3 regions of the Bradyrhizobium sp. ISRA442 genome follow, and region 2 is predicted to be linked to each of the others. Evidence: predicted binding sites of a transcription regulator. Region 2 holds the regulator's gene; each other region holds the start of a gene.
What was found. The regulator PhoB, encoded in region 2, activates phosphate uptake and scavenging genes when phosphate is short. The targets are predictions, from matches to a motif close to TGTCATNNANCTGTCAT.

Region 1 (4,656 bases), on a different contig from region 2:
CCAGCTCGGCGCTGCAGTTCATCGTATCCGTGGTGGGCGTGCTGGTGTTCGCGGGCCTGACCGCCTGGGATACGCAGCGGCTGAAGAACGACTACATCTACGGCTATGCGTCGGCCGGCGGTGACATCGCAGAGCGTGCGGCGATCACCGGTGCGCTGTCGCTATACTTGAACTTCATCAACCTGTTCACGCTGCTGCTGCAGCTCCTCGGCCAGCGCGACTGAGCGACAGGCCCGAGCGAACGACACCAACCCCGGCCGCAAGGCCGGGGTTTTTGTTTGGCCCGGCTCTCCCCACAAGCGCCGTCATTGTGAGGAGCCACCCAGTCCCGCCTTCGGCGGGCCGGATGACAGGCTCCGCGACGACGCAATCCGGAGTCATGCCGCGGATGCATTTCTGGATTGCTCCGCTGCGCTCGCAATGACGCCGGGAGAGGCCGCTGCCCCCTTCCAGCGGCTGCAGGGTGGCTCTAATCTCTCCGCATGTCCGCACCTGAGATCAGGCCTACGACCGAGGCCGACCTTCCCGCCATCACCGCCATCTACCAGCAGGCCGTCCGCGAGGGCACCGCGACGTTCGAGCTGGAACCGCCCGACCTTGCCGAGATGACGCGGCGCTATCGCGCGCTGACCGACGGGGGCTATCCGTACTTCGTCGCCATGCTCGACGGGCGCGTGGCGGGCTATGCCTATGCCGGCGCCTACCGGCCGCGGCCGGCTTACCGCTTCACGGTCGAGAACTCGATCTATCTCGATCCGTCCTTCCACCGCCGCGGCATCGGCCTGCTGCTGCTGGAGCGGCTGATCACCGAATGCGAGGCGCGTGGCTTCCGCCAGATGATCGCCGTCATCGGCGATTCCGCCAATGCCGGCTCGATCGGCGTCCACACCAGATGCGGCTTCAAGATGATCGGCACGCATCCGAACGTCGGGCTGAAATTCGGCCGCTGGCTGGACACCGTGATGATGCAGCGCGACCTCGGCGAGGGCGCAAGCACGGTCCCGGGGAAGTAAGACGAACATCCAACGCCGCGTCATTCCGGGGCCCGACGAAGTCGCGAGCCCGGCATGACGAGGCGAGATTGTCAGACCACCGCCAGCTTGCGATCGATCACCAGCAGCACGCGCTCGAGTTCGTGGCCACGGCGCAGGATCAGGCCTGTCGCCGAGATCACGCTGTACATGCCCTGCTTGCGCGCTAGCCGCGGATCTTTCTCGATGCGATAGATCGGCACTTCGGAGGCGCGGCGGTAGACCGAGAACACAGCGCGGTCTTTGAGAAAGTCGATGGCATAGTCGCGCCACTCGCCGTCGGCGACCATGCGGCCGTAGAGATTGAGGATGCGATGCAGTTCAAGCCGGTTGAACGTCACCCGGCTCCCCTGGGAGTTCGCAGCGGCGACACGCGCCACTGCGCGCTGCTCGCTCGGATCGACATCCTCCGACATCAGACTCATGGAGCGCCTCCTGTCGCACAGCATGCCCGCCTCCGCGAAACCATCGCAGGACCCCGCGGATCATGACAATTGCATGATTGCGCCAACCGCCCCTCACCGCAAGGGGCAGACGGCCAAACCCGTCAGATCGTGAGCGAATCAGCACACGCAGCGGTGGAACTTTTCAGCGGCAAACCGTCACGGGATCGTTAGCAGGAAATCATAGTCTCGCCTCTTTTCCGCCTAGCGACTGCCGCCCTGCACTGCGAAAAGGTTGATGTGCGTTGGCCCGGTCCTTTCGGTTCCGGATTCCTCAGCCCCCAGCCCCCCGGGGTCGTCAGGATCGGGTCTGTACGCGCGACAAGGAGGGCCAACGCGAGTTGGTCCTTTTTTGTTTAGGTCGGGTGTATCTTCCGACCTGATGCTTCTCCCCTCATCCTTCGTACTCTGACCTCATCCTGAGGAGCCTGCGTAGCAGGCGTCTCGACGAGATGCAGCAGCCGGGCCTGCATGGTTCGAGACGCGCCAGAGCGCGCTCCTCACCATGAGCGGTTAGATCGATCTGGTGCGAGGGGAATTCGAGCGCAGCTTCAGTGCAGCGACGTGTACGCCGCGCCCAGCATCGGGCCGGGCTTCTCGCGGCTGCCGTCCTGGACGTACACCACCGCGCCGTCGACGCCCTCGCGCGTTAGATTCTCCAGTGGCACCGTCCAGCTTTCCGGACGGCCGTTCCAATCGCCGACCTTGAGCACGTTGCGTACGACGTTGTGATAGGTGATCTGCTGTCCCCGGTTTTCGCCGCGGCCGATCGAGATCGGCACCGATTTCGCGATCGAGCAGATCCAGACCTCGCCGTGCGAGACCGCCGGCTCCCGGCTCGCGGCCACCGACACGCTGATCTGCTTGCCGGCGAGCGACATCGTCACCGGCACGCTCATCACCGATTCATTCTTGATGGTGTTGCCGATCGCGCTTTCGATGCCGGCGCGATCGCTGCCGATGACATGCGTTGAGCCATTGACCACGACTTGCGGCGTATAGACCTCGCGGTCGCCGCGCATGCGCGAATAAGCGCGTTGCCGCGCAGAGAAGCGCGAGTCCGCCAGCGTGTCCTTCCAGCCGAGATAATCCCAATAGTCGATCGGCATGCTGAGCGCGATGATCGAGGGATCCTTGGACAGCTCGCCAATGATCTTGTCGGCGGGTGGACAGGAGGAGCAGCCCTGCGAGGTGAAGAGCTCGACCACGGCGCGGGGATCGGCGTGGGCGGGACGAACGATGGCGATGATGGCACAGACGCTGAGCGCTCCCGACCAGAATGCACCGGACCAGCGCGAAATCAGATTACTCGCCATCATGTCAGTCATGTCGAACGTCGCACATCCTAGCTCGTGGGGGAAAGATCATATCGCTTGATGGTCACCGTAGTCTTACGGGGCGCGGCACATTCATCCGACCAAGGCGGAAATTTCCGCCGGGCGGGCCCATCTGAAGCGTGCCGCAACGCGCGAAGGCGGCCTTTTGATAGGCCGCCTTCGTTTAACCTTCTACTCACTTCGCAGTGAGCCACCGTTCACAAATCCGCGTTTACGCCGCGAGTTTGCGCAGCACATAGTGCAGGATGCCGCCGTTGCGATAGTAGTCCAGCTCGTCCAGCGTATCGATCCGACAGAGCAGCGAGACGCGCTGGAGCGAGCCGTCGCCGGAGACGATTTCCGCGGTCAGCTTCTGGCGCGGCTTGAGGTCGCCGACGAGGCCGCGCAGCGTGACCTTCTCGTCGCCCTTCAGACCGAGTGACTGCCAGGAGGTACCTTCCTCGAAGGTCAGCGGCAGCACGCCCATGCCCACCAGGTTGGAGCGGTGGATGCGCTCGAAGCTCTGGCAGATCACGGCGCGCACGCCGAGCAGGCGCGTGCCCTTCGCGGCCCAGTCGCGCGAGGAGCCGTTGCCGTATTCGGCACCGGCGAACACGACCAGCGGAACGCTCTCCTGCTGGTACTTCATCGCGGCGTCGTAGATCGACATCTGCTCGCCGTCGGGCCAGTGCTTGGTGAGACCGCCTTCCGGAATGTTGCCGTCGGCGCCCTTGAGCATGAAGTTCTTGATGCGGATGTTGGCGAAGGTGCCGCGCATCATCACTTCATGGTTGCCGCGGCGCGTGCCGTACTGGTTGAAGTCGGCCGGACGCACCTGGTGCTCGCTGAGATACTTGCCAGCGGGCGAGGTGAGCTTGATCGAGCCGGCCGGCGAGATGTGGTCGGTGGTGATCTTGTCGCCGAACATCGCGAGGATGCGCGCCTCGACGATATCGGTGACCGGATCCGGCTCCTTCTTCATGCCTTCGAAGTAGGGCGGGTTTTGCACGTAGGTCGAACTCATATTCCAGCGATAGGTCTCGCTCTCGACCGTCTTGATCTTGCGCCAGTTGGTGTCGCCTTTGAACACGTCCGCATATTTCTTCTTGAAGATCGACGCGGTCACGAACTTCTTCATGAAGGCGTTGATCTCCTTCGTCGTCGGCCAGATGTCCTTGAGGTAGACCGGCTTGCCGTCCTTGCCCTCGCCGAGCGGCTCGGTGGCGAGGTTCTTGGTCACGCTGCCCGCGAGCGCATGGGCGACGACGAGCGGGGGCGAGGCGAGATAGTTCGCCTGCACGTCCGGCGAGACGCGGCCTTCGAAGTTGCGGTTGCCCGAGAGCACGGCGGCCGCAACGATACCGTTGTCGTTGATCGACTTCGAGATCTCTTCCGGCAGCGGACCGGAATTGCCGATGCAGGTGGTGCAGCCGAAGCCGACCAGGTTGAAGCCGACCTTGTCGAGATCGGCCTGCAGCCCGGAATTGGCGAGATATTCGGCGACGACCTGGCTGCCCGGCGCAAGCGAGGTCTTCACCCAGGGCTTCGCCTTCAGGCCCTTCTTGGCCGCGTTGCGCGCCAGCAGGCCAGCGCCGATCAGCACGCTCGGGTTGGAGGTGTTGGTGCAGGACGTGATCGCAGCGATCACGACGTCGCCATGGCCGATGTCGAAATTCTTGCCTTCGACGGCAAAGCGCTTCGCGGGCTCCTCGGCCTTCTTGTACTCATTGCTGAGCGCCAGCGAAAAGCCTTCGGAGACGGAGGGCAGCGCAATGCGGCCTTCGGGACGCTTCGGGCCGGCCATCGACGGCACAACGTCGCCGAGGTCGAGGGTCAGCGTCTCCGTGAAGACCGGGTCGGCCGACT
Region 2 (4,656 bases):
GCGTCATGCCCGAGGCGGCTTCCGCGGTCGCAAGGCAGGCGCCGATCGGGAATCCGCCGCCGAGCGCCTTCGCCAGCGACATCACGTCGGGCGTGACGCCGAAGCGGCGGTGCGCGAAGAGATCGCCAGCGCGGCCCATGCCGGTCTGCACCTCGTCGAACGCGAGCAACAGGCCGCGCTCGTCGCAGAGCTGGCGCAGCGACTTGAGGAATGCGGGCGTCGCCGAGCGCACGCCGCCCTCACCCTGGATCGGCTCGATCAGGATGCCGGCGGTCTGCGGACCGATCGCCTTCTTGACGGCGTCGAGGTCGCCATGCGGCACCTGGTCGAAGCCTTCCATCGGCGGCCCGAAACCTTCGAGATATTTGGCCGAGCCGGTTGCAGCCAGCGTCGCGAGCGTGCGGCCGTGGAAGGCACCCTCGAAGGTGATCATGCGATAGCGCTCGGGATGACCTTTCGACGCGTGATAGCGGCGCACGACCTTGATGACGCATTCCAGCGCTTCCGCGCCGGAATTGCAGAAGAACACGAAGTCCGCAAAGCTCTCGTTACAGAGGCGCGCCGCAAGACGCTCGCCATCCGGGCTCTGGAACAGGTTCGACATGTGCCAGAGCTTCGTCGCCTGCTCCTGCAACGCCTTGACCAGTGCGGGATGGGCATGGCCGAGCGCGTTGACCGCGACGCCGGAGGTGAAGTCGAGATAGCGCTCGCCATTCGTGGCGATCAGCCAGCAGCCTTCGCCACGCTCGAAACCGATGTCGGCTCTGGCGAAAACAGGAAGCAGATGCGGCGCGGCGCTCTTGGTCATGACTGTCACTTGGTGTTGAGGACGGCCTCAACGCGCATTGCGCAGCGCACCATTGACCGTCCCGGAAAACGAAACGTGCCGCCTTTTCAGGGCGGCACGTAGAACTATCTTATGCTTGGTAGAACGCCTGTCAATGCCGCCGGCAAGCCTCGGGAAACGCAGAATCCGTAGTCTTGCGGTGCCTACTTTGCGGGGTTTTCGTTACGGAACATGTGGAAGCGAGTCGGCGGACTCTTGCGCGTGAGTCACGCCATATTGTAGCGTTTGGGCTGTCAGATACGACATCTCGTGCAGCGGTTCTGATCCTCTAAGTTCTCATGTACCGGCGTAAACGTTCGGGCGCTCTAGTCGCGCCCGGCGAGCCTTAAAGGATTCTGGCGGCACGGGTTTTTCGAGGCTTAGGCATTCGCCGCGAGGGCCAGGGTGGCTGGCGCGCGGCGAGGGAAAGGGTGCAATGACGGTTTTGACATGGTCCGACGATCGCGTCGAGCAGTTGAAAAAGCTCTGGGAGGCTGGACTTTCGGCCAGCCAGATCGCAGCCGAGCTCGGCAATGTGACCCGCAATGCCGTGATCGGCAAGGTGCACAGGCTCGGCCTGTCCGGCCGCGCCAAGAGCCCCTCGTCGGCGGCGCCGCGGCCGCGTAAGGCGCGCCCCGCGCAGCACATGATGCGGGTGGCTCGTCCGATCTCGCGCGGCAACACCGCGCTGGCGCAGGTCTTCGAGGTCGAGGTTGAGCCCGATCCGGTCACCTATGACAACGTCGTGCCGATGAGCCAGCGGCTGTCGCTGCTCGAGCTGAACGAGGCGACCTGCCATTGGCCGGTCGGCGATCCCTCGAGCCCGGATTTCTTCTTCTGCGGCGGCAAGGCGCTCACCGGCCTGCCCTATTGCGCCCAGCACTCGCGCGTCGCCTATCAGCCGGCGGCGGATCGCCGCCGCGCTCCGGCGAAGCCGGGCACGCGCTGAGTTAGCGTTTAGTCGGTGAACTAGGTGCCGTCGTTACACGACGGCACTTCAACTAGCTCGGTGTCGTCCCGGCGAACGCCGGGATCCATAACCACCGGCCGATGTGGTTACGGGGACTCGGAGTTATCATCGTCGCGCGACAACTGCGCCCTGGGGTTATGCGTCTCGGCCTTCGCCGGGACGACGACTGAAAGTGTGGCAACAACCAGCCATCCCGCCCCAGACTTTACGTCTGCTCCGCCTTCGCGAAACGGTCATCCAGCGCATAGCCGGCGCCGCGCACGGTGCGGATCGGATCCTGCTCGCGGCCGAGATTGAGCAGCTTGCGCAGGCGGCCGATGTGCACGTCGACGGTGCGTTCGTCGATGTAGATGTCGCGGCCCCAGACGCTGTCGAGAAGCTGCTCGCGCGAGAACACGCGACCCGGATGCTCGAGGAAAAACTCCAACAGGCGATATTCGGTCGGACCGAGATCGATCGGCCGGCCCGAGCGCGCCACGCGGCGCTTTTCACGATCGAGCTCGATGTCGCCATAGGCGAGCACGGTGGCGAGCCGCTCGGGGCTTGCGCGCCGGAGCAGGCCCTTTACGCGCGCCAAGAGCTCGGGCACCGAGAACGGCTTGACGATATAGTCGTCGGCACCGGTCGCAAGACCCCGCACCCGCTCACTCTCCTCGCCGCGCGCGGTGAGCATGATGATCGGAAGCTGCTTGGTGTCGGGCCTGGTGCGCAAGCGCCGGCACAGCTCGATGCCGGACAGGCCCGGCAGCATCCAGTCGAGCACGATCAGGTCGGGGATATGTTCCTTGAGACGGGTATCGGCGTCGTCGCCGCGCATCACCGTCTCGACGTCATAGCCGTCGCCTTCGAGGTTGTAGCGGAGGAGCTCGGTCAGAGCCTCCTCGTCCTCAACCACCATAATGCGTGCGCCCATGGGGTCGTCGCTCCTTACGTATTCGGGACCGTCGTGGCGAAGGTCGTCATGTCGCCCTTCGGCCGCTTGTCGGCGATGGCCTGACCTTCGATCATGTAAAACACGGTCTCGGCGATGTTGGTGGCATGGTCGCCGATCCGCTCGATGTTCTTGGCGCAGAACATCAGATGGATGCAGAACGAGATGTTGCGCGGATCCTCCATCATATAAGTGAGGAGCTCGCGGAACAGCGAGGTGCAGATGGCGTCGACTTCCTCGTCGCCCTTCCACACCGCCATCGCCGCCGGCAGGTCATGCGCGGCATAGGCGTCAAGCACCGACTTGACCTGCTGCTGCACCAGGTCGGTCATGTGTTCCAGGCCGCGGAACAGCTTTAGCGGATGGAAGTCCGTCTCCAGCGCGGCGACGCGCTTGCCCATGTTCTTGGCAAGGTCGCCGATGCGCTCGAGGTCGGTCGCCACGCGCATCGCACCAACGATCTCGCGCAGGTCGATCGCCATCGGCTGACGGCGGGCGATGGTGAGCACGGCACGCTCCTCGATACGCTTCTGCAGCGCGTCGAGCTCGACGTCGGTGGCGACGACGCGCTGGCCGAGCGCGACGTCGCGGCGGATCAGCGCATCGACGGAATCGACGATCATGCGCTCGGCAATCCCGCCCATCTCTGCGACCAGTCGAGTGAGCTCCTGAAGGTCGGTGTCGAAGGCCTTTGCGGTGTGTTCGGAACCCATATCCTGTCTCCTCAGCCGAACCGGCCGGTGATGTAATCCTGCGTACGCCGATCGCTCGGCGACGTGAAGATCTTGCTGGTGTCGTCGAACTCGATCAGCTCGCCGAGATACATGAAGGCGGTCTTGTCGGAAACGCGCGCCGCTTGCTGCATGTTATGGGTGACGATCGCGATCGTGTAGTTCTCGGACAGCTCCTGGATCAGCTCCTCGACCTTGGCGGTCGAGATCGGGTCGAGCGCCGAGCAGGGCTCGTCGAACAGGATCACTTCGGGGCGCACCGCGACGGTGCGCGCGATGCAGAGGCGCTGCTGCTGGCCGCCGGAGAGCGAGAGGCCCGAGGCGTTGAGCTTGTCCTTGACCTCGTTCCAGAGCGCGCCGCCGCGCAGCGCCTTCTCGACGCGGTCGTCCATCTCCGACTTCGAGATCTTCTCATAGAGGCGGATGCCGAAGGCGATGTTCTCGTAGATCGTCATCGGGAACGGCGTCGGCTTCTGGAACACCATGCCGACGCGGGCCCGCAGCAGGTTGAGATCGAGCTTGGGGTCGAGAATGTTGGTCTGGTCGAGCATGAGCTGACCGGTCACACGCTGGCCCGGATAGAGATCATACATCCGATTGAAGATGCGCAGCAGGGTCGACTTGCCGCAGCCCGACGGACCGATGAACGCCGTGACGCGGTTGGTGCCGAGCGTCAGGTTGATGTTCTTCAGCGCGTGGTGTTCGCCGTAATAGAAGTTGAGGTTGCGAACCGTCACCTTGGCCGGGGCCTCCGGCAGCGGTTGCGACGCCAGGTGACCGTTGGAACTCACGGATACGGACAGGTCGGTCATTTTGCGGTCCTCTCGGCGCCAAGGATGCGCGCGCCAATGTTCAGGGCAAGCACGGTGAGCGTGATCAGCAGCGCGCCGCTCCAGGCGAGTTGCTTCCAGTAGGCGTACGGGCTCTGCACGAAGTTGTTGATGGTGACCGGCAGGTTCGCTATCGTCTTGTTCAGGCTCAGGCTGAAGAACTGGTTCGACAGCGCAGTGAACAGCAGCGGCGCAGTCTCGCCGGCGACGCGGGCGGTCGCGAGCAGCACGCCGGTGATGAGGCCGGAGCGCGCCGCGCGATAGGCGATCCGCTTGATCACCAATGAACGCGGCAGGCCCAGTGCCGAGGCCGCCTCACGCAGCGCGTTCGGCACCAGGAGCAGCATGTCCTCGGTCGTGCGTAGCAC
Region 3 (4,656 bases), on a different contig from region 2:
TCTCGAAGCGTTTCGCCGAGCGGATGAAGAATAATGCGCCGCCGACCATGGTGCAGGCCGGCGTCTATGCGGGCCTGCGTCACTATTTCAAGGCGCTGGAATCGCTTGGCGGCAACCCGCATGACGGGGCGAAGGTTGTCGAGAAGATGAAGTCGATGCCGACGCAAGACGAGCTGTTCGGCAAGGGCGAGATACAGCCCAACGGCCGCACCATCCACAATGCCTACCTGTTCGAGGTGAAGAAGCCCTCCGAGTCCAAGGGGCCGTGGGACTTCTACAAGCTGGTCGGCACTGTGCCGGGCGACCAGGCCTTCACGCCGCTGTCGGAAAGCAAGTGCGCGCTGTTGAAGAAGTAAGCTAACAGCCCGCAGGCCTTATCGGCCTGCGGGCAACTCCAGGGAACGCCGAAGGGACTGGGTGCGGGATCGATGCAGGCTCTCTATGCACAGCTACTGGTGGGACTGATCAACGGCTCGTTCTACGCGCTGCTCAGTCTCGGGCTTGCCGTGATCTTCGGCATGCTCAACATCATCAATTTCGCTCATGGCGCGCTCTATATGATGGGCGCGTTCGTCGCCTATTTCCTGTTGGACCTTGGTGGCATCAACTATTGGTGGGCGCTGCTCATCGCGCCGATCATCGTCGGCATCTTCGGCATGATCCTGGAACGGACCATGCTGCAATGGCTGACGGGTCTCGACCATCTCTACGGATTGCTTCTGACCTTCGGCATCGCGCTAATCGTGCAGGGCGTGTTCCAGAACTACTTTGGTTCGTCTGGTCTGCCCTACGCGATTCCGGACCAGCTCAAGGGCGGCATGAATCTCGGCTTCATGTTCCTGCCCGTCTATCGCGGCTGGGTCGTTATCTTCTCTCTGGTCGTGTGCCTGGCCACCTGGTTCCTGATCGAGAAGACGCGGCTTGGCGCTTACCTGCGTGCCGCAACCGAGAATCCGACGCTGGTGCGCGCCTTCGGCATCAACGTGCCGCGTATGATCACGCTCACTTATGGCCTGGGCGTCGGCCTTGCTGCGCTGGCCGGCGTCTTGTCCGCGCCGATCAACCAGGTGCGGCCGCTGATGGGCGCCGACCTCATCATCGTCGTGTTCGCGGTGGTCGTGATCGGCGGCATGGGATCGATCATGGGATCGATCATCACCGGTTTTGCGCTCGGCGTGATCGAGGGCCTGACCAAGTATTTTTACCCCGAGGCCTCCAACACCGTCGTCTTCGTGCTGATGGTGCTGGTGCTGCTGGTGAAGCCGACGGGACTGACGGGAAGGGCGGCCTGATATGACAGCCTTGACAGACGATACGCTGCCGACGACCCCGCACGCGATGCGCGACGAGATGATCGTGTTCGTGGTGATGGCGCTGCTGCTGGCCGCCGTGCCGTTCAGCGGTATCTATCCGTTCTTCGTGATGCAGGCGCTGTGCTTTGCGCTGCTCGCCTGTGCCTTCAACCTGCTGATCGGCTATGGTGGCCTCTTGTCGTTCGGCCACGCGATGTTCCTCGGTACCGCCGGCTATTGCAGCGCGCATGCACTGAAGGTGTGGGGGCTGCCGCCAGAGCTCGGTATCCTCGTCGGCGTCGCCGCGGCCTTCCTGCTTTCGATCGTGACTGGCTACGTCTCGATCCGCCGCCAGGGCATCTATTTCTCGATGATCACGCTGGCGCTGTCGCAGCTCCTGTACTTCATCTACCTCCAGGCACCGTTTACCCATGGTGAGGACGGTATTCAGGGCATTCCGCAAGGCCACATGTTCGGCCTCTTCGATCTGTCCAAGCCGACCGTGCTCTACTATGTCGTGCTGATTGGCTTCCTCGCCGGCTTCCTGCTGATATTTCGCATCATCAATTCGCCATTCGGCGAGGTGCTGAAGTCGATCCGCGAGAACGAGCAACGCGCGATTTCGCTGGGCTATCGCACCGACCAGTACAAATTCCTGGCCTTCGTGCTGTCGGGTACGCTGGCCGGCTTTGCCGGATCGCTGAAAGTGTTCGTGGCGCAGAATGCCTCGCTCACCGACGTGCACTGGTCGATGTCCGGCGAAGTCGTGCTGATGACGCTGGTCGGCGGCCTCGGAACGATCTTTGGCCCGGTGGTCGGCGCCTTCGTGATCATCGCCATGCAGCAATATCTGGCGAGCTTTGGCCAGTGGGTGACGGTGATCCAGGGCGCGATCTTCGTAATCTGCGTGCTCACCTTCCGTCGCGGCGCCATCGGTGAAATCGCCCATTATCTCCGCAGATCGCTCTAAGTTATTGATACAACTGCGATTTGTAGGTCTTGCGAAAGCGGTGGATGATGCCCCTCCGCGGGCGTGCGATGGCACGCGCGCGGATCGAAAATGGTCTATGACAGTTTCATGACGGCCCATTCGGGCCGGCCATTTTCCAAGCGGCAGCAATTCCCATGATGCGATGGTTTCGCAATTTCCTCCCCAAGGAAGAACGGTTCTTCGACCTGTTTGACCGTCATGCCCAGACCGTGATCCAGGGCGCCGTCGCGCTTCAGGGGATGCTGAACGGCGGCGAGGAGACCCCGGTCTATTGCCAGCGCGTCAGTCAGTTTGAGAACGATGCCGACAACGTCACCCGTGAGGTGCTGACGGCGGTGCGCCGCACCTTCATCACGCCGTTCGACCGCGGTGACATCAAGAACCTCATCACGTCCATGGACGACGCCATCGACCAGATGCAGCAGACGGCCAAGGCCGTGATGCTGTTCGAGGTCCGCGCTTTCGAGCCGCCTATGCGCGAGATCGGTGCGCTTCTGATCGAATGCGCCAATCTGGTCGGCCGCGCGCTGCCGCTGCTGCAGTCGATCGGCCCGAACGTCGCCATGCTGACCGCCATCACCGAAGAGCTGACCAAGCTGGAGGGTCGGGTCGACGATCTCCACGACATCGGGCTGAAGGAATTGTTCCTCAAGCACCGGGACGGCAACGCGATGGACTTCATCGTCGGCGCGGAGATCTACGACCACCTCGAAAAGGTCGCCGACCGCTTCGATGACGTGGCGAACGAGATCAACAGTATCGTCATCGAGCAGGTCTAGGGCAGGGCCGCGCCGTGGATGTCGCGTTGGGTCTTCCCGTCCTGGTCGCACTGATCGCCGTCGCGCTGCTGTTCGACTTTCTGAACGGTCTGCACGACGCCGCCAATTCGATCGCGACCATCGTCTCGACCCGCGTGTTGCGGCCGCAATTCGCCGTGTTCTGGGCCGCCTTCTTCAATTTCGTGGCTTTCATGGTGTTCGGCCTACACGTGGCTCAGACGATTGGCACCGGCATCATCGAACCCTCGATCGTCGATGCCCAGGTGATCTTCGCCGCCCTCGTCGGCGCCATCGTCTGGAACCTCGTCACCTGGGCGCTCGGAATCCCGTCCTCGTCGTCGCATGCGCTAATCGGCGGTCTCGTCGGCGGCGGCATGGCCAAGGCAGGAATCTCGGCGGCGGTGTGGAGCGGATTGTCCAAGACCGTGCTGGCAATCGTGCTGTCGCCCTTGGTCGGCTTCCTGCTCGCGATGATGCTGGTTGCGATCGTGTCGTGGGCCTCGGTGCGCTCGACGCCGTTCGCGGTCGACCGCGCCTTCCGCATCCTGCAATTCGCCTCGGCCTCGCTCTATTCGCTCGGCCATGGCGGCAATGATGCCCAGAAGACCATGGGCATCATCGCCGTGCTGCTCTATTCGCAGGGGCATCTGGGCAGCGAATTCTCCGTGCCGTTCTGGGTGGTGCTGTCGTGTCAGGCGGCGATGGCGCTGGGCACGCTGATGGGCGGCTGGCGCATCGTCCGCACCATGGGCCTGCGCATCACGAAGCTGACGCCGATGCAGGGTTTTTGCGCCGAGACCGGCGGTGCCGCGACGTTGTTCATGGCGACGTTCCTCGGCGTTCCCGTTTCGACCACCCACACCATCACCGGCGCGATCGTCGGCGTCGGCGCCGCGCGCCGTGTCTCGGCGGTGCGCTGGAACGTCGCAAGCTCGATCGTCTACGCCTGGGTGATCACGATCCCAGCGTCAGCGATCGTGGCGGCGCTGAGCTGGTGGGCGGTCCAGATCTTCAAGTAACGAGCTTCAGCCCCACGATGCCGGCGACGATCAGCCCGATGCTGGCGACGCGAAATGCGGCGGCCGGTTCGCCGAACAGGATGATCCCCAGCGCCGCGGTGCCGACCGCGCCGATGCCGGTCCAGACCGCATAGGCGGTTCCAATCGGAAGCGATTTGAGCGCGAGCCCGAGCAAGATGATGCTTCCCGCCATCGCGGCGAGCGTGAGGACCGACGGAACGAGCTTGGTGAAACCCTCGGTGTATTTCAGTCCGATCGCCCAGGCGACCTCCAGCAAACCCGCGACGAACAATATGGTCCAGGCCATCACGACCCTCCATTCAAGGCAGGGTCGTCCCCGCGGCTGACGTTGCTGAAGAGGGGAAGGTCGTCCTTCCCAAGGCCGATATGGGGCTGGCGAGAGGGCTCCGCAATCACCAAATGAAGCTTGATCAGGCCCATTTTCCCTGCCAAACGCTCCCGCCATGTCCGACATCGCCATTACAGCCGAATCGCCGGCCCGTTCCCCGCTTGCCGCTGAAGTGGCGCGGCGGCGCACCTTTGCGATCATCTCCCACCCGGACGCGGGCAAGACC

Region 1: MTR72_RS12440 (DUF2794 domain-containing protein) is a predicted target of PhoB. The motif match lies at 1,519-1,535, and genes of this name have one in related genera.
Region 3: MTR72_RS10260 (DUF47 domain-containing protein) is a predicted target of PhoB. The motif match lies at 2,360-2,376, and genes of this name have one in related genera.

Annotation. Positions count from the first base shown of each region.
Region 1 is NZ_JALGCN010000005.1:48,170-52,825, forward strand. It holds gene MTR72_RS12430 (Bax inhibitor-1/YccA family protein) at 1-224, shown strand, start outside; gene MTR72_RS12435 (GNAT family N-acetyltransferase) at 483-1,013, shown strand; gene MTR72_RS12440 (DUF2794 domain-containing protein) at 1,085-1,456, opposite strand; gene MTR72_RS12445 (DUF1223 domain-containing protein) at 2,026-2,802, opposite strand; gene acnA (aconitate hydratase AcnA) at 3,023-4,656, opposite strand, start outside.
Region 2 is NZ_JALGCN010000030.1:45,022-49,677, forward strand. It holds gene MTR72_RS36340 (aspartate aminotransferase family protein) at 1-808, opposite strand, end outside; gene MTR72_RS36345 (GcrA family cell cycle regulator) at 1,263-1,775, shown strand; gene phoB (phosphate regulon transcriptional regulator PhoB) at 2,002-2,709, opposite strand; gene phoU (phosphate signaling complex protein PhoU) at 2,724-3,440, opposite strand; gene pstB (phosphate ABC transporter ATP-binding protein PstB) at 3,452-4,270, opposite strand; gene pstA (phosphate ABC transporter permease PstA) at 4,267-4,656, opposite strand, start outside.
Region 3 is NZ_JALGCN010000004.1:150,361-155,016, forward strand. It holds gene MTR72_RS10245 (ABC transporter substrate-binding protein) at 1-356, shown strand, start outside; gene MTR72_RS10250 (branched-chain amino acid ABC transporter permease) at 429-1,292, shown strand; gene MTR72_RS10255 (branched-chain amino acid ABC transporter permease) at 1,294-2,262, shown strand; gene MTR72_RS10260 (DUF47 domain-containing protein) at 2,418-3,062, shown strand; gene MTR72_RS10265 (inorganic phosphate transporter) at 3,077-4,081, shown strand; gene sugE (quaternary ammonium compound efflux SMR transporter SugE) at 4,074-4,388, opposite strand; gene MTR72_RS10275 (peptide chain release factor 3) at 4,546-4,656, shown strand, end outside.